DNA from 2 places in the Lysinibacillus phoenicis genome. Region 2 is predicted to be linked to the other one. Evidence: a T-box and tRNA genes for the amino acid it is inferred to sense, from the RefSeq annotation. Region 2 holds a T-box; the other holds one or more tRNA genes.
The links. A T-box is a leader RNA that pairs with one kind of tRNA and senses whether it is charged. The one in region 2 lies ahead of ileS (isoleucine--tRNA ligase), so its partner is inferred to be a tRNA-Ile.
Positions count from the first base shown of each region.

Region 1: it encodes a tRNA-Ile, which carries the amino acid that the T-box ahead of ileS (isoleucine--tRNA ligase) is inferred to sense. The anticodon was not compared.

Region 1 is NZ_JBDFMP010000002.1:3,896,929-3,906,223, reverse strand. Features, by position in the region: gene ABC382_RS21105 (trypsin-like peptidase domain-containing protein) at 1-1,264, shown strand, start outside; gene ABC382_RS21100 (ABC transporter substrate-binding protein) at 1,466-2,461, opposite strand; gene ABC382_RS21095 (FecCD family ABC transporter permease) at 2,600-3,604, shown strand; gene ABC382_RS21090 (FecCD family ABC transporter permease) at 3,601-4,656, shown strand; gene ABC382_RS21085 (ABC transporter ATP-binding protein) at 4,672-5,469, shown strand; tRNA gene ABC382_RS21080 (tRNA-Glu) at 5,602-5,673, opposite strand; tRNA gene ABC382_RS21075 (tRNA-Ser) at 5,676-5,766, opposite strand; tRNA gene ABC382_RS21070 (tRNA-Asn) at 5,777-5,853, opposite strand; tRNA gene ABC382_RS21065 (tRNA-Ile) at 5,858-5,934, opposite strand; tRNA gene ABC382_RS21060 (tRNA-Gly) at 5,936-6,009, opposite strand; tRNA gene ABC382_RS21055 (tRNA-Phe) at 6,015-6,090, opposite strand; tRNA gene ABC382_RS21050 (tRNA-Asp) at 6,149-6,224, opposite strand; tRNA gene ABC382_RS21045 (tRNA-Met) at 6,228-6,302, opposite strand; tRNA gene ABC382_RS21040 (tRNA-Ser) at 6,356-6,448, opposite strand; tRNA gene ABC382_RS21035 (tRNA-Ile) at 6,464-6,540, opposite strand; tRNA gene ABC382_RS21030 (tRNA-Met) at 6,548-6,621, opposite strand; tRNA gene ABC382_RS21025 (tRNA-Ala) at 6,648-6,723, opposite strand; tRNA gene ABC382_RS21020 (tRNA-Pro) at 6,738-6,814, opposite strand; tRNA gene ABC382_RS21015 (tRNA-Arg) at 6,825-6,901, opposite strand; tRNA gene ABC382_RS21010 (tRNA-Leu) at 6,910-6,998, opposite strand; tRNA gene ABC382_RS21005 (tRNA-Gly) at 7,004-7,078, opposite strand; tRNA gene ABC382_RS21000 (tRNA-Leu) at 7,115-7,199, opposite strand; tRNA gene ABC382_RS20995 (tRNA-Lys) at 7,217-7,292, opposite strand; tRNA gene ABC382_RS20990 (tRNA-Thr) at 7,300-7,375, opposite strand; tRNA gene ABC382_RS20985 (tRNA-Val) at 7,379-7,454, opposite strand; rRNA gene rrf (5S ribosomal RNA) at 7,465-7,580, opposite strand; gene ABC382_RS20975 (cysteine desulfurase family protein) at 7,843-8,937, opposite strand; gene nadB (L-aspartate oxidase) at 9,029-9,295, shown strand, end outside.
Region 2 is NZ_JBDFMP010000002.1:1,867,227-1,876,521, reverse strand. Features, by position in the region: gene ABC382_RS11010 (YggT family protein) at 1-97, shown strand, start outside; gene ABC382_RS11005 (YlmH family RNA-binding protein) at 206-994, shown strand; gene ABC382_RS11000 (DivIVA domain-containing protein) at 1,090-1,614, shown strand; T-box leader at 1,696-1,920, shown strand; gene ileS (isoleucine--tRNA ligase) at 2,035-4,803, shown strand; gene ABC382_RS10990 (AraC family transcriptional regulator) at 4,912-6,108, opposite strand; gene ABC382_RS10985 (DUF485 domain-containing protein) at 6,313-6,648, shown strand; gene ABC382_RS10980 (sodium/solute symporter) at 6,673-8,241, shown strand; gene lspA (signal peptidase II) at 8,408-8,887, shown strand; gene ABC382_RS10970 (RluA family pseudouridine synthase) at 8,884-9,295, shown strand, end outside.

The DNA of each region.
Region 1 (9,295 bases), 2.0 Mb from region 2:
TGATTGTGGCAGTAAACTTATGAATTCATCATTATCAAAACAAGGTATCCCAACATGGGCAATTATCGTATTATCGGTCTGCTTTCTTGCCATCGGTGGACTAGGTTATGCATATTGGGACTTTTTCACTGATAAAAAGAATCAAACTACTACTTACTCAGAAGTAAATGATAAGCAACAGGTAAATACACAGCAAGTTTCCTCTGAAGAACTCACAAAAAAACAAGAAGCTCATGCACAGCAGGTTGATCGTGTCACCCTAATAAAGGAAATTCAACAAAAGGTATTCACGGTCCTCAGTAACAATAGTCAAGGTTCTGGCTTCCTGTATAAAAAGGGTGGTTATGTTATTACAAATGCACATGTTGTTCAAGGAGAAGTGGATGTCACGCTTCGTAATGCCAATGGTCAAGAATCACCAGGAACGGTTATCGGTATATCAGACCGCTACGACATTGCTTTAATTCATGCACCTAGCTATCAAGACACACAACCGTTGGGAATTGAAACAACCGAATCACCTATTGGCTTAGAGGTTATTGCATTTGGTAGTCCACAAGGCTTTGAAAATTCAGCATCTATTGGCTATATAACAGGCAATAAACGGGACATGAAGCTTGAAAACTTTATTTATAAGCAAATTTATCAGGTAGATGCACAAATTGATAAGGGGAGTAGCGGTGGCCCATTGGTTGATGTCAATACAGGCAATGTCATAGGGATTAATTCTCTACTTTACACAACTGAAACAAGTACTAACTTTGCTTTCTCCATCCCACTTTACAGTATGCTTGACCAATTTGAAGGATGGGTTGCTAAACCACTTTCTGCAAATGAGGTTCGTGCTGTTGCGAATGTTTATGAAAATAGTCAACAATCCACTATTGAAACAAAATCCACTAACGAAACAGATGCTTTGCTAGCAGGGCAATTCGTGCAAGCATTCCGTCTCTATTACGAGATGGCACTGAATGAAGGTGATTTTTATTGGATTATTGATATGCTTGCACCTGACAGTTCAGCTTATCAAGAACTAGAGAAATATATTAATGAAATTGCCTATCAAGGACATTATTTCTATTTTACTAATAATGAAGTGCTAGATGTACAATATTCAAATGGTCAATATTTCGTGGATATGAATGAAACATTTGATTTTTATGATGCACAAGGGAATTACCAATTCTATAATCGCTATAAAACCTATACAGTTATAACAGATGATTACGGTGCTTTTAAAATTTCTCACATTACCATTCACTAATAATTTCTTTGTCATTCGAATACAAGGAAAAAACAATCAATCGGAATGCTTTTAAAGTGTCTCAGAGGTTAGACACTTTTTCTTGCACTTACTACCTCAAATTTTCCCTTCATGATCAACTTCTTCGTCTATCATTTTTTATAAGAAATAAAAAAACTATACATTCATCTAATGCCGATGAATGTATAGTTTAATGATTAATTATTTAACAAAAATTTCTTCCACTTGATCTAGCATAATGTTGGCTGCTAAAATGCCTCCAGCAGTATTCCAAATAACATCATCTACTTTATGTGCATTGCCTTTTTGAACAGCCGTTAGGTTTTTCCAAAGTGGATCTTGTGTCCACTCATGTTCAGTTGATAATGCTGAATCATCACCTGTTGGCATGTACGTGAAGTAGAAAATAACATCCCCATCCATTTGAGGAATTGCTTCTTTTCCTACTTCAATCGCTAAGTTACCTAATTTTGCATTATCTTTAAATAAATCTGCTTGTGCTGGCACACGTTTAAATCCTAAAGCATCAAAAATAACGCCTGAGAATGAATCTGTGTAATAGATACGAGATTTATCTGCCATAAAGCGTACAAATGAAACTTCTTGGTTTGTTTGTTCTCCAAGCTTTTCTTTCAGCGCTAGTAACTTATCTTCGTAGGCTTTTAGCACCTCTTGTCCCTTTGTTTCTTGATTTACTGCTTTTGCGTATAATTTAAAGTTCTCTTTCCAATCACCACGTAATGTGTCTGAAAACACAGTTGGCGCAATTTTGCTAAGCTTCGCATAATCTTTTTCTTGTCGTAATTTATTACCGATGATTAAATCTGGCTTTAAAGAAGCGATTTTTTCGATATTAATTTCATGTTCGATACCGACAACTTCCACACCGTCCATTTGATCCTTAATGTGATCATACCATGGATCGCCTGTCCAAGATTGTACTGCACCTACTGGTTTAATTCCTAGTGCTAATAATGCTTCTGTTCCTTCATTTGTTAAAACAACGATACGCTTTGGTGTATCTTTTACTTCAGTTGTACCCATTGCATGTTCGACACTGTATGCATTGCTTTCTTTTGATTTCTCATCTTTGGTAGTATCTTTAGAATCGCCGCATGCTGCTAGCACAAAAATAGCCATAACAGCTAGCAAAACTAATAGTTTTTGAAATGCTTTTTGCACCTTTTCTTCCTCCATTGTATATGATAAAATGTTTAGGCATATTAGACGAGAATGAAAATCACTTTCATCTAAGATCGATATTAATCGTATTGTATGTATCTATTAATGTCAATCATTAATTTAGTAATTTTTTAGAAAAGAGTATAGTTCAATATGATATTAAAAAATAATTATTCCAAGATAATTGCTTTACTAGTAGGGGTTGTTCTCTTACTTCTTTGTATGGGGATCAGTATTGTTTACGGTTATGCGAATACTTCTATTCAAACGACCTATGAATCTTTTATACAATTTAACAATTCAAATGAGCATATTATTATTCAAAATGTTCGTATTCCAAGAGCACTTATAGCCAGCTGTGTTGGTGCTTCGTTAGCTATTACAGGCGTGCTTATGCAAACCTTAACAAAAAATCCATTAGCCTCTCCAGGAATCTTGGGTATCAATGCAGGTGCAGGCTTTGCTGTTGTCTTTGCCATGATTTTTTTCCATATTTCCAGCCTGCAATCTTTTGCATGGATCGCATTTCTAGGTGCAGCAATCGCTGCTTTATCCGTTTATGCGATTAGTTTTTCAGGTAGGGATGCTGTTACTCCCGTGAAAATCACTTTAGCAGGGGCTGCCATTAGTGCACTTTTTGCTTCATTTACACAAGGTTTACTCGCTACTAATGAAGCTGAACTCGATCAAGTATTGTTTTGGTTAGCTGGCTCTGTACAAGGTAGAAAACTTGAAATTCTACTTTCTGTTCTTCCTTATTTAGTAATCGGATGGATAGCAGCACTCATTATTTCTTCCAAAATGAATATTCTTGCTCTTGGCGATGATGTAGCAAGAGGATTAGGATTACGATTAGGGCTGATGAAAATCTTAGTAGGACTTATCGTTATTTTTTTAGCAGGTGGCGCTGTTGCGATTGCTGGTCCCATTGGTTTTATTGGCATTGTCGTTCCCCATTTTGCGCGAAAGTTTGTCGGCACTGATCATCGATGGCTTATTCCTATGGCTGCGTTACTTGGAGGGATTCTTTTATTGCTGGCTGATGTTGCGGCTCGTTATATTATTATGCCCCAAGAAGTTCCAGTAGGAGTTATGACGGCTATGATTGGCACACCATTCTTTATTTACCTTGCGCGAAAAGGTGGAAAAAATAAATGAAACATGTAAAAACAATTCGTTTACTTCAACAAAAATTTTCTTTCTTATTAGATGTACAAGCTGCAAAAAAATTAATGGTGATTAGTCTACTAGCAGTTGCTGTTTTCTTTTTTAGTGCATCATTTGGTGATTCTTTCATCAATCCATTAAAGGTTTTACAAGCTTTTCTTGGTTACGGGTCAGATTTTGATCAGCTAATCATTATTGATTTCCGAATGCCTCGGATTTTCATTGCTGCCTTTGCTGGAATGGCGTTAGCCGTAGCAGGTGCCATTTTACAAGGAATCGTAAAAAATCCACTTGCCTCACCTGATATTATCGGGATATCAGCTGGTGGTGGTGCAGCAGTTGTTGGATTCTTAGCTATTTTCAGTGATTCTAATCACTCTTTAACAGTTAGTATAGAATGGTTACCATTAGCAGGCTTTATAGGAGCTACTGTTGTCGGATGTATTGTCTATCTATTTGCTTGGAAAGATGGTGTCACACCAAATCGTCTTGTCTTAATCGGTATTAGCGTGTCAGCTTTTATGCAAGCTATTACTACCATGTTAATGATTATCGGGCCAATTTATCAAGCAAGTGAAGCGAATAAATGGATTACGGGTAGTGTCAAAAGTGCAGATTGGGATCAAGTACAAATCGTTGTACCATTGATCATCGTTCTACTACTTATTACATTCTTTATTACACGACAGTTAAATGTTCAAGAACTAGGTGATGATACAGCGTCAAGCCTTGGGCAATCTGTTCAAAAAACACGCCTTTACTTAATCCTATTATGTTCCAGTCTAGTAGCGAGTGCTATAGCATTTGCTGGCGCCATTGGGTTTGTAGGATTAATGGCACCTCATATTGCACGACGCATTGTTGGTTCATCATTCGGTGTACTTATTCCAGCATCTGCAGCAATCGGAGCATTGCTTGTGATGATAGCAGATATTATTGGTCGTACTGCTTTTAGCCCGTTAGAAGTACCCGCTGGTGTCTTTACCGCTGCCATTGGTGCTCCCTATTTTATCTATTTACTATTTAGAAATCCTAATAAATAAAGGAGTCTATACTACATGACTGAATCGTTATTAACCAAATCCCTTACATTAAGTTATGGTGATTCCAATATTATCGAAGATCTCAATTTATCTATCCCTTTGAATGAAATTACTGTATTAATTGGAGCGAATGGCTGTGGTAAATCCACACTCCTACGCTCCATCGCTCGATTATTAAAACCTAAAAAAGGTTCCGTTCTATTAGATGGAGAGGATATTTTTAAATTATCAACAAAGCAGGTGGCTAGAAATCTTTCGATTCTTCCCCAATCCCCTGTTGCACCAGAAGGCCTAACTGTCCTACAGCTTGTGAAGCAAGGTCGCTATCCTTACCAAAGCTGGCGTCAACAGTGGACGGAAAAGGATGAAGAAATCGTATTAAATGCCTTAAGAGCAACAGGCACAGAGCATTTACAAGATAGACCAGTGGATGAGCTATCAGGAGGACAACGTCAACGTGCTTGGATTGCTATGACGCTTGCTCAAGATACGGATATTATTCTTTTGGACGAGCCTACGACATACTTAGATTTAACTCATCAGATAGAAGTTTTAGATTTATTGTACGAGTTAAACCAACAGCAAAAGCGAACGATTATTATGGTATTACATGATATTAATCTCGCATGTCGCTATGCCGATCATATTATTACTGTCCGTGATCGTGGTGTCTATCGTCAAGGTAAACCAGAAGAAATTATGACAACTGATTTAGTTAGTCATGTGTTTGACCTTGATTGCCAAATGACGACAGATCCAATATTTGGTACACCTCTATGCATTCCATATGGAAAAGGACGTAGAATTTCATAGCTTCTTAGTAAAATTAAAAGCCTACACAGATTAAACTATCCTGTGTAGGCTTTAATTTATGGTAGCTATATTATAAATCTATGACTAAAATTAAAAAGTGCAGTAGATGAAATTCATCTACTGCACTTAGTATGACCCGTACGGGATTCGAACCCGTGTTACCGCCGTGAAAGGGCGGTGTCTTAACCACTTGACCAACGGGCCAATGGCGGAGAAGGAGGGATTTGAACCCTCGCGCCGGTTACCCGACCTACACCCTTAGCAGGGGCGCCTCTTCAGCCTCTTGAGTACTTCCCCAAATAAAAAATGGCTCCGAAGGCAGGACTCGAACCTGCGACAACCTGATTAACAGTCAGGTGCTACTACCAACTGAGCTACTTCGGAATAATGGTGGGCCTAAATGGACTCGAACCATCGACCTCACGCTTATCAGGCGTGCGCTCTAACCAGCTGAGCTATAGGCCCTTGGAGCGGGTGATGGGAATCGAACCCACGACATCAGCTTGGAAGGCTGAGGTTTTACCATTAAACTACACCCGCATAAATGGTGGGTCAGGACGGAATCGAACCGCCGACACTTAGAGCTTCAATCTAATGCTCTACCAACTGAGCTACTGACCCATTTCGTCCATGCTAAGCTTGCTCACTCTTTTGCTTCTCATGTTTTTCATTATAATAATGGCGGTCCCGACCGGGATCGAACCGGCGATCTCCTGCGTGACAGGCAGGCATGTTAACCGCTACACCACGGGACCTTTTGGTTGCGGGGGCCGGATTTGAACCAACGACCTTCGGGTTATGAGCCCGACGAGCTACCACTGCTCCACCCCGCGATAATGATATTCTGTTTCGAGTTTTTAAAGCACCATTTATAAAAATTTAAAACTGGAGGAGGTAGAGGGATTCGAACCCCCGCGCGGTGTTACCCGCCTGTCGGTTTTCAAGACCGATCCCTTCAGCCAGACTTGGGTATACCTCCGTTACACTATATAAATGGTGGACCTTGCAGGACTCGAACCTGCGACCGGACGGTTATGAGCCGTCTGCTCTAACCAACTGAGCTAAAGGTCCTTTAAGATGGCGGCAGAGGGGATCGAACCCCCGACCTTACGGGTATGAACCGTACGCTCTAGCCAGCTGAGCTACGCCGCCAGGATCTTTATACTGGTTATTTACTATGGTGGAGCCTAGCGGGATCGAACCGCTGACCTCCTGCGTGCAAGGCAGGCGCTCTCCCAGCTGAGCTAAGGCCCCATAATTTTAGGAAATGGTCGGGAAGACAGGATTCGAACCTGCGACCCCTTGGTCCCAAACCAAGTGCTCTACCAAGCTGAGCTACTTCCCGTTCGTTCTTTTGGCGCGCCCGACAGGAGTCGAACCCATAACCTTCTGATCCGTAGTCAGACGCTCTATCCAATTGAGCTACGGGCGCATAATAAATGGTGCCGAGGACCGGAATCGAACCGGTACGGTAGTCACCTACCGCAGGATTTTAAGTCCTGTGCGTCTGCCAGTTCCGCCACCCCGGCACATTTGGAGCGGAAGACGAGGTTCGAACTCGCGACCCCCACCTTGGCAAGGTGGTGTTCTACCACTGAACTACTTCCGCATGTGCATAAGTTTTTTTATCTGGCAATGAAAATAATGGTGCGGGTGAAGGGAGTCGAACCCCCACGCCTTGCGGCGCTAGATCCTAAGTCTAGTGCGTCTGCCAATTCCGCCACACCCGCTTATTATTATTTCAAAATGGTGAGCCATGAAGGACTCGAACCTTCGACCCTCTGATTAAAAGTCAGATGCTCTACCAACTGAGCTAATGGCTCGAAAAAATGGTGCCGGCTATAGGAATCGAACCCACGACCTACTGATTACAAGTCAGTTGCTCTACCTGCTGAGCTAAACCGGCATATGGTGGAGGATGACGGGCTCGAACCGCCGACCCCCTGCTTGTAAGGCAGGTGCTCTCCCAGCTGAGCTAATCCTCCTGGGTATTATGCCTAGCGACGTCCTACTCTCACAGGGGGAAGCCCCCAACTACCATCGGCGCTAAAGAGCTTAACTTCCGTGTTCGGTATGGGAACGGGTGTGACCTCTTTGCCATCATCACTAGACTATTTTATGTATCTTGTTTTGAAGTTGTTTACCTGTCCTTCAAGACAAGAATTATTGTATAACGTTTTTTAACATTGTGCAATACTTTTTTATAAAAAAAAGAAATTATTACTTTTTAAAGATATTTTTGTTAAGTAAGAGAAAATATTGCCCTGCAAAATATTATATCAATTGTTGTTTCAAAAGAAAACAATTATTTTTCTTGATATGTTTTATAGCCTAAAATCTATAATAAAACAAGTGAAGGTCTTATAATTTCCCTCACTTGTTATCTAATGAAATGGTTGAAAGCTCTATTGTTAATCTTGTAATCTCTTCAATTGTTGTCGAAGGGCCAAAAGAGATTCTAAAAAATTGGCGTGCTGCTTCCAAAGAAAAACCCATCGATAAAATAGCCTTCGTTCCAGATTCACTATGAATATCACATGCGCTACCTGTAGAGATACAGATTCCCGACTCGTTCAGCTTTAAAAGAACATATTGGCCCTCTACTCTATCCATCATTACACCACAAATATTAGGTAATTGCTGCTTACATTCTATTAGCTTGCATGTTTCAGGCAGTTTACTTTTTAAAACTCCTCTTAACATCACATAATGTTGTAATTCATATTGATAGTTTTCAATTGCAGCTGCAAAGGCCACAATTGCAGGCGTATCTAATGTACCTCCTCTTAACCCTCTTTCATGTGTCACACCTGGTGTTAATGCTTGCACGCGGATGGAGGGATTTAGATAAACCGCACCACACCCCTTTGGCCCACCTATTTTATGAGCCGAAATTGTAATAGCATCTATTCCTTTTGGTATAGCTAATTTTCCAAATGACTGAACACAATCAATATGACAGTAAACACCTGATTCTCCTGCCAGCTCTATTATTTTCTTCAGAGGCTGAATGGAGCCAATCTCTGAATTAACATGTTGAATGGTAATCAAAGCCGTGTCCAATCGTATTGTTTTTTGAAGTTCCTGCAAATCAATACAACCATCCTTCTGTAACGGCAATTTTGTCACTTCATACCCCATTTTCTCAAGTGTATTCAAAGCTGCGTGCACTGACGTATGCTCAGCTTGAGATGAAATAATATGCTTCCCTTTTTTAGAGGCTAGCGCTAATGACAAGATGGCCATAATATTTCCTTCTGTTCCGCTCCCAGTGAAAATAATACCATCGCTAGTTACGCCTAGAGCTTGCGCTACAACTTCTCTTGACTGTTGCACGAAATAATGCGCTTGTCCTCCTAGATCATGAAGACTTGAACTGTTTCCATAATAACGCTGCGCTACCCCTATATAGGCATCAAGAGCTTCCTTCGTCATAGGTGACGTTGCAGCATAATCCATATAAATCATCATCTTCTTCCTCTCTAATTCATCGGGTCTTGTTTTCTTTTTTATTTTATGTAAAGATAGGTGTCAAGACAACTGTAAAGAAGGTATAACTATGGATGTAAAGACAGACGTCCTTATCATCGGCAGTGGTATTGCGGCACTTCAGGCTGCTTTACTACTCGAAGAACATTATCAAATACAAATTGTTACAAAATCTTCTGTTTATATGAGTAGCTCTTATCGTGCACAAGGTGGTATAGCAGCCGTTACAAGCAAAGAAGATCATATTAAACATCATATTGCTGATACATTGAAAGCTGGAGAATATCATCATGAAAAAAGAAATGTGGAAACACTTATAGAAGACGGCACTAAAATT
Region 2 (9,295 bases):
GATAGATATTTCACCAATTGTGGCTATCTTTATGCTGAATTTTATTGAAAGAGGGCTTGTTATAGTCATTCAGAAAATATTTCTTATGTTCGTTTAGAAGTAAATCCTCACGTTTAGGTGGGGATTTTTTATTTATGGGGAATACTAGTTTTACTACGTTCATCCAACAAAGCAAATAGGAACTAGTGAAAGAGGAGACAACAAGATGGAACACTTAATCCAGCATTTTCGAAAAGATGAGCAGCCTTTTATTGAACAAGTGCTAAGCTGGCAGCGTGAGGTAGAGGATCGCTATGCACCCAAGTTGACCGATTTTCTTGACCCAAGGCAACGTTTTATTGTGTCATCGGTTATTGGACAGGACGACACTCTTAAGACAGCTTGTTCAGGGCTATTTGACGGAGCAGAGAGGCAGCGTATGCTCATTTTCCCTGCGTACTATGAAGCTACAGATGAAGACTTTCAACTGACAGCCTTTACTATCCAGTATCCGACTAAATTTATTCAACTGCGTCATCCAGATGTTTTAGGGGCATTGTTATCATTAGGCTTAAACCGTAGTAAATTCGGTGATATTCGTGTCAATGAGCAGCAGGTGCAATTCGTTGTCGCACAGGAGGTAGCGGATTATGTCCGTTTACATTTAACGGGTATTGGTAAAGTAAAGGTACATGTAGAATCCCTAAAGGAAGACGCCCCACTGCTTATCAATGAGGAAGAGTGGTTTGAGGAAGCACATACAGTTTCTTCGATGCGTTTAGATGTGATCATTGCGACGATTTTAAATGTGTCACGCCAAAAGGCACAAGCATTAATTACTGGAAAAAAAGTGCGTGTCAATTGGACGGAGCGGGATACTGTCGCTTTTGAATTACAAGAGGGTGATATTTTATCGATACGTGGAAGCGGTCGTGTCAAAATTATTATGACAGAAGGCCGTACAAAAAAGGATAAAATCCGTCTACAAATCGGTCGATTGGCCCAAAAAAGCTGAAAGTGAAGTAAATTTCATTAATTTTTACTGCTAAGTTGTCGGAACAATTGTATAATAGAAACTACGAATGTACTTGTAAAGGAGAGAAGGATTGTATGCCATTATCACCTATTGATATACATAATAAGGAGTTTACAAAAGCCTTCAGAGGTTATGCTGAAGATGAAGTAAATGAATTTTTAGATCAGATTATTAAAGACTACGAAATTTTGCTTAGGGAAAAAAAGGAAGTCGATAAGCAATTAGAAATGGCATTAGAACAAGCGAGGCATTTTAACTCCTTAGAAGAAACTTTGCAGAAATCTATTGTAGTAGCGCAAGAAGCTGCAGATGAAGTGCGAAGAAATTCACAAAAAGAGGCTAAACTCATTTTGAAAGAAGCAGAGAAAAATGCTGATCGAATTGTCAATGAAGCTTTAACGAAGGCTCGTAAGGTAACGATTGAAATTGATGAGCTAAAAAAACAATCTAAGGTTTTCCGTAATCGTTTTAAGATGCTTGTAGAGGCACAGCTTGACTTACTGAATGCAGATGACTGGGATCATTTGCTACAATACGATATTGATTTAACTGAAATTCAGGCGTCTGTTGAGGAAGCACAGGAGTCCGAAGATATGTAACTTTTCTTTTACAATTGAAACTTGACGCGATTGTATGAATTTCATATACTTTGTAATAGTAATTATTTTGAACAGATACGCATAGAGGCAGAGACGAAGACAGTATTTGTTAGGCGTAGTGAAGCGATTTGGGGACAGTGCGAGCCCAAACATGCAACTAACATTGAACATCACTTCTGAGCTAAATAGCTGAAAAAAGTAAGTTATTTCGTGTTGCACGACGTTAACGTGCTTGAAAGAGGTAGTACAATAATTTTTGTGCTACAAGTAGGGTGGTACCGCGAGTAGAAGCTTCTCGTCCCTTAGTGGGATTGAGGGCTTTTTTTATTTGTTTGCGAATCGTTTTAGCTGAATTTGCCAATAACTGTCCTATGTGAAAAATGTCTATTATGCTTGTGGAAAATAAAGGAGGAATTTTAAATGGTTGAATACAAAGATACATTATTAATGCCAAAAACAGATTTTCCAATGCGCGGAAATCTTCCAGCAAATGAGCCAAAAATGCAAGATAAATGGAATGACATGGATATTAACAAATTACAAATGGAACGTACTGAAGGTCGTCCAGAGTTTGTCCTACATGATGGTCCTCCATATGCAAATGGTGATATCCACATCGGCCATGCATTAAATAAAGTATTGAAAGATATGATTACACGTCACCGCTCCATGACTGGCTACCATGTTAATTATATTCCTGGTTGGGATACGCATGGTTTACCAATTGAGCAAGCATTGACAAACAAAGGTGTAAAGCGTAAAGAAATGTCAGTAGCAGCATTCCGCCAACTTTGTGAAGAATATGCGTATGAACAAATTGACAATCAACGTACGCAATTCCGACGTCTAGGCATTCGCGGTGATTGGGAAAATCCATATATTACATTAAAACCTGAATTTGAAGCACGTCAAATTGAAGTGTTTGGTAAAATGGCGGAAAAAGGTTACATCTATAAAGGGTTAAAACCAGTTTATTGGTCTCCATCTTCTGAATCTGCTTTGGCAGAAGCTGAAATTGAATACAAGGATATCAAATCACCATCGATTTATGTAAGCTTTGCTATTAAGGATGCGAAAGGTGTTGTTCCAGCAGATGCTAAATTTATCATTTGGACAACAACTCCTTGGACATTACCAGCAAACTTAGGGATTTCTTTGAACCCTGAATTTATCTATGTAGTAGTTGCTGTGGCAACTAAAAAATTCATTATCGCTAAAGAATTATTAGAGTCAGTAGCAACTGCTCTTGAATGGGAAAACTATGAGGTTGTTCAAGAAGTAAAAGGGGATGCACTAGATCGTATTGTAGCCCAACATCCATTCTATGATCGAGAATCTCTTGTGATGGTTGGAGATCATGTTACTGCAGATGCGGGTACAGGTTGTGTTCATACAGCGCCAGGACACGGGGAAGATGATTATCATATTAGTAAACAATATGGCTTAGGCATTCTTAGTCCTCTTGATAATAGTGGCTGCTATACAGAAGAAGCACCTGGTTTTGAAGGCGTATTTTATAATGATGCCAATAAACTAGTAACAGAAAAACTTAAAGAAGTGGATGCATTAGAAAGTCTTAGTTTCATTACACACTCTTATCCACATGACTGGCGTACAAAAAAACCAGTTATTTATCGTGCCACACCACAATGGTTTGCATCTGTTGAAGCATTCCGTGGTGAGTTACTTGAGGCTGTTAAAGCAACAACATTCACACCAGCTTGGGGAGAAACACGCCTTTATAATATGATTCGTGACCGTGGAGACTGGGTAATTTCACGTCAACGTGCTTGGGGCGTACCAATTCCAATTTTCTACGCTGAAAATGGTGAACCAATTATTACACCTGAAACAATTAGCCATATTTCTGCTTTATTCCGTGAGCATGGATCAAATATTTGGTTCCAAAAAACAGCGAAAGAATTATTGCCAGAAGGCTTTACACATCCAGGTAGTCCGAACGGCGAATTTACAAAAGAAAATGATATTATGGACGTTTGGTTCGATTCAGGTTCATCTCACCAAGGTGTACTTGTTGAACGAGGCATGAAATATCCAGCTGATTTATATTTAGAAGGCTCTGACCAACACCGTGGTTGGTTTAACTCATCACTAATTACATCTGTAGCTATCAATGGTTACGCACCATACAAAGGACTTTTAACGCATGGTTTCGTTCTTGATGGTGAAGGACGTAAAATGAGTAAATCATTAGGAAATGTCATTATTCCACAAAAAGTAATGGATCAATATGGTGCAGATATTCTACGACTTTGGGTTGCTTCTGTGGACTATACAGCTGATGTGCGTATTTCTATGGATATGTTAAAGCAAGTGTCAGAAGTGTACCGTAAAATTCGTAACACGTTCCGTTTCTTACACGGCAATATTGCTGATTTCGATCCAAAGAAAGATCGTGTAGCTTATGCAGAGCTTCGTGAAATGGATCAATACGTGTATATGCGCTTGCAAGATGTTTTAAAAGCTGTGCGTGCAGCCTATGATCGTTATGATTTCGCTGCTGTTTATCATGTAGTCAATAATTTTGTAGCTGTGGAGTTATCTTCATTCTATTTAGATATTGCGAAAGACGTAGTTTATATTGAAGGTCATGACAACAAAGACCGTCGAGCAATGCAAACAGTCATTTACGATACATTAATGACATTAGTTAAAATTATGACACCAATTATTCCTCATACAACAGACGAGATGTGGTCTTACCTCCACGCTCAAGGGGTTGTAGAGGAAGTGTCGGTTCAATTAACAGACTTCCCAGAGGTAGATGTTCAAGCGAACTTTGACACTCTTCGTGAGAAATGGGAAAAAATTATTGATGTGCGTGACGATATTTTAAAAGCATTAGAGGAAGCGCGTAATGCTAAAACAATTGGTAAATCACTTGAAGCAAAAGTGACTGTCTATGCAAAAGAAGATGTTGTCGCATTATTGAATGATGCGAACATTGATTTTGCACAACTTTCTATCGTTTCAGCATTTGAGGTAGCTGCAATTGAAGAAGCGCCTGCAGAAGCTTTAGCACTTGAGCATGTTTCCATTGTTGTTGAGAAGGCTACAGGTGAGAAATGTGAGCGCTGCTGGTCAATTTCAGAAACAGTTGGAACAAATGAGGCACAACCAACAGTTTGCGCTCGCTGTGCAGAAGTTGTAGAAAAATATTACGCTTAAGTTTTCTTTTAATAACAAGAATCTGCATACAATGTAGATATAGGCAAGTCTCCTTTTAAGGGGGCTTGCTTTTTTTCATGAAGATTTAGCAGATTCTTTTAGCTGGAACTATTTAAATAAAATCTCTTTTGTATTGCGGTAGTCTGTTGGTGAGATCCCTACATATTTTTTAAAGGTTAGACTGTAATAATTAGGTGTGTTAAAGCCACAAGTGGAGGCAATTTTTTCTATGGTATAGTCGTATTTACGTAAAAAGGGTAATGTTTTGATGATGCGAGTAAAGGCAACGTAGTCAACGAAATTTCGACCAGTCTCCTTTTTAAATAGTCTGCTAAAATGTGTGGAGCTAAAGTTTATATAGTTTGCCACATCACGAATGGTTAGTTGCTCGTCATAATGCTCTTCAATATAATGGATGGCTTTTTGAAGCTGCTCATGCTTTGTTAAATCCTCGTAATATCTTATATGAATGTTATCGATAGGTGGTTTTCTTCGTGCTTTTCGCGCTTGGCTATAGGACTCTTTCACTTGCATAGCGTCCTGAAATACACTACCAACCCCCATAAACAAATGAATGCAATAGTCCCTTTTCAGTGTTTCAATAACTTCTAAAAGACAGGCTTCTCCCTCTGACCAATGTTTGAATGAGTTGTACTCACGCGGAATTCGCATGAGAAGTAGTAAATAGCGTTCAAAATGTAAAAAGGACAAAGGTGCTTGATTTACGAAATTTTGACGGAAAATATTGGTGATGATACTGCTTGCATCTGCTTTCTTATCATCTCCATCGATATAGCCTTGAATTAAAAACACAATATTAGGTATACAGTTTGATGATAGAAAGGATGAAGATTGGATAATTTCTTGTTCATTGTCGACTTCACCCCGTATCAAACGCTTTAAAAATGCTTCTCGGAACGGTGAGGTATGATGTTGGGACACTTGTTGTGATAGCTCAAGCAGTGTGAGTGAACTAGCCTTTTTTTCCTGATAGGCTGTATACAGCTTCTTTACAATTCGTAAAAATTTTGATTTTTGTAAAGGTTTTATGAGAAGTGCAGGTAAAACTAATTCAATGGCTATACCAGTTGAGTAGGTAAGGTGTTCTGTAACAACCGGGACAATTATACTGTTAGGATAATTTCTTTTTAATCGATTAATCTTTACCCAATCAAATAACCGATTGACTTCATAGACAATAATGGCCTCATCTTCTGGCTTTGATACTTTACTTTCCTCAAAAGCGTTTGGTAAAACCTCTTGTAACCATTCACTCATTTGTTGCTTGTCAAATGAGCTTTCCATATACCATACCACCTTTAAAATGCTACCATCCCCCTGTGAATTGAAAAGATAGAAATATTTTAACTTAAAATAGCAATTTTTTGTACTAATACAGCAATATTTTATATCTATATTGTAGTTGAAATAGAATAAAATAATTGTAGTGGATAATAATTTGAAATTTCAGATAATTATTTGCTGACAAGAAAAAGGGGGAGTTGGCTTATGGCGGAAGTTGGAAGTCATGATTATGACTACGTGGAGGCAGGAACTATTGATGTGAAAGATTTGCCTCCTCTTGATGCTACAACAAACAAAATTATGAAAGATGAATTTACAACAGGTTTAGGTTTATCGGTATTTTACTTTATTTTGATTTTTAGTATCCCTGTTATGAATTGGTTTGCTCCAGAGTTCGCATTTAAGAAAATTTGGGGTGGAATGACAGTTACATGGTTTGTAACAACGATTGTGATGATGGCGATGGCATTTATTATTGCCTATGTGCATACAGCCTTGTACGAAAAGCGCCTAAAAAAATATGATTTAGCAAATAAGTAGTTGGAACAAAGGGGGAAATGTTGAATGATAGAAGCGCTATTAGAACCAAAGATGTTAATGACCATTGCTTTAATGGGAACGATTGTATACATTACGTATTTAACTAAGAGAAATGCAACAGCATCGGATTTCTTTGTAGGAGGACGAAGCTTTGGATGGTTTACAAATGGTTCTGCGATTGGTGGGGATTATTTAAGTGCAGCAACATTCCTTGGGATCGCTGGTTTAACATTTCAACTAGGCTATGATGGGGCTTATTATGCTTTTTGTTTCTCTATTGGGTTAACATTATTAGCTATTTTTGTAGCCGGTCCGTTAAGACGTTTTGGTGCATTTACAGTTGCTGATTTTTTAGGTTATCGTTTTCATAGTAGACGAGCTCGCCTAGTAGCAGTTGCGGTCGTTTTAGCTATCTCGGGCTTTTATGCAGCTCCCCAATTATTAGGTGCGGCTCAAATTTTAAGTATGTTTTTTGGTACTTCCTATGAATTCGGCATTATCTTTACTTGTATTGTGATGGTTTTTTATGTAGGGATTGGAGGAATGAAAGGAACAACCATCAATCAAGCTTTAGAGCTTTGGATTCGTCTTGGAGCCTTTATTGTCATGTTAATAGCCGCGGTTTATAGTGGCTTACATTATGATAAAATTCTCGCAGCTATTAATTCCTTTAGTGGACCTATCACTGGTACTTCACCGTATGCTTTGGATGGTAGTGATGTCAATTTTGATGGGGGTGCTTGGACAGGCACAGGCTTCTATTTCCCAACGTTTTGGCAAACTATTAGTATGACGATTGGTTTAGCGTTAGGAACGATTGGACTGCCTCATATATTATTGCGTTTTTATACAAATCCTAGTGCGAAAGCAGCACGTAAATCTGCACTGATGGCTATCGGTATTGCCAGCGTATTCTTCTTATTAGCTGTTTATCTAGGTGTTGTAGGTCGCACCATTTTCATTTCTGGGACAGCTAGTGAGGAGGTAATGCGTGATTTAGTATTAGGTGGAAATAATATGGTGATTCCTACTACGGCACTTGCATTAGGAGGAAAATGGTTACTTGGTTTAGTTATTGCAGGTGCGTTTGCAGCCATATTCTCCAACCTTTCAGGGCTGTTTATCACGAGCTCAGGTGCGCTAGCTCATGATTTATATGCCAACATTATGAAAAAGGACATTACACAAAAGCAACGTGTTGTTGCTGGAAAAGTAGCTATATTATTATTAGGCATTTTATATGGAGCACTGGGATTACTTGTGAAAGATGCATCTATTGGACATTTAGTTGCACTTGCCTTTACTGTCGCAGCAAGTACATTCACACCCATATTTATTTTAGGTATTTGGTGGAGAGGCATGACCGAGAAGGGAGCTATTGCGGGTTTACTAATTGGTCTTGCCGTATCCATGTGGATGATCTTTTTACCAGGAACATTACCAAGCTTCTTACAGTTTAAAATTCCAGGTATCGTGACAGTGCCTGTTGGTTTCTTATCAGTTATCATTGTGTCATTATTAGATCGTAAAGTTCCTGCTGATGTGAATGATTTCATGAAGCGGGTACATGCAAAAGAATCGGAAACGGTATAACATACAAAATCATAGCTATTTCTATTGCTTGAAAAAGTGATAGGAATAGCTTTTTATATTCTTGAAGCACATTGGGAATCCGCCATATTTTGATGTGATATTAGTTATTGTCATTGGTGCTGTTATGGTAGAATAGGTAAGATGTTGAGTGAACGGAGGAATGTCTGTGTATAAATATTATGGATTGGCCGCCTTTGTCGTTTTATTGGATCAATGGACAAAATGGCTAATTGTAAAAAATATGGAGTATGGTGAACGTATTGCTGTGTTGGACCCATGGTTTGGCATTTTATCTCATCGTAATAAAGGGGCAGCATGGGGGATGTTAGAAGGGCAAATGTGGTTGTTTAGCATTGTCACAGTTGCTGTTATCTGTGCCATTCTCTATTTTTATCATAAAGAAGCAAAAGGTAAGCCTGTTTTTCAAGTAGGCTTAATGCTCTTACTCGGTGGAGCGGTAGGGAATTTTATTGATCGACTATTTAGGGGTGAAGTGGTCGATTTTGTAGATGTTTTAATACCAATTATAAATTATGATTTCCCTATATTTAATGTAGCGGATGCTGCCTTAACCATAGCAGTTGTCGTACTGATGATTGGTTTGATTATGGAAGATAAAAAAGAGAAGAGACAGGTGAAACAATGACGCAAGTAACTTATACAATCGAAGAACAACAGCAGGGAGAGCGTATTGATAAGGCACTTTCAAGCTTACAAACCGAGTGGTCACGTACACAAATCGGTAATTGGATTAGTGAAGGGATCATTCAAGTGAATGGCGAAGCTGTAAAAGCAAAATATAAGGTTAAAGCTGGTGACATCATTGCTATTGATGTTCCGGAAGTTGAAGAATTGGATGTTGTCGCAGAAAACTTAGATTTGGATATTGTTTATGAGGATGCAGATGTCCTTGTAGTAAATAAACCAAAGGGTATGGTGGTACATCCAGCGCCAGGTCATATGACAGGCACTTTAGTGAATGGGTTAATGTATCATTGTAAGGATTTATCGGGTATTAATGGTGTGCTTCGACCTGGTATTGTCCATCGTATTG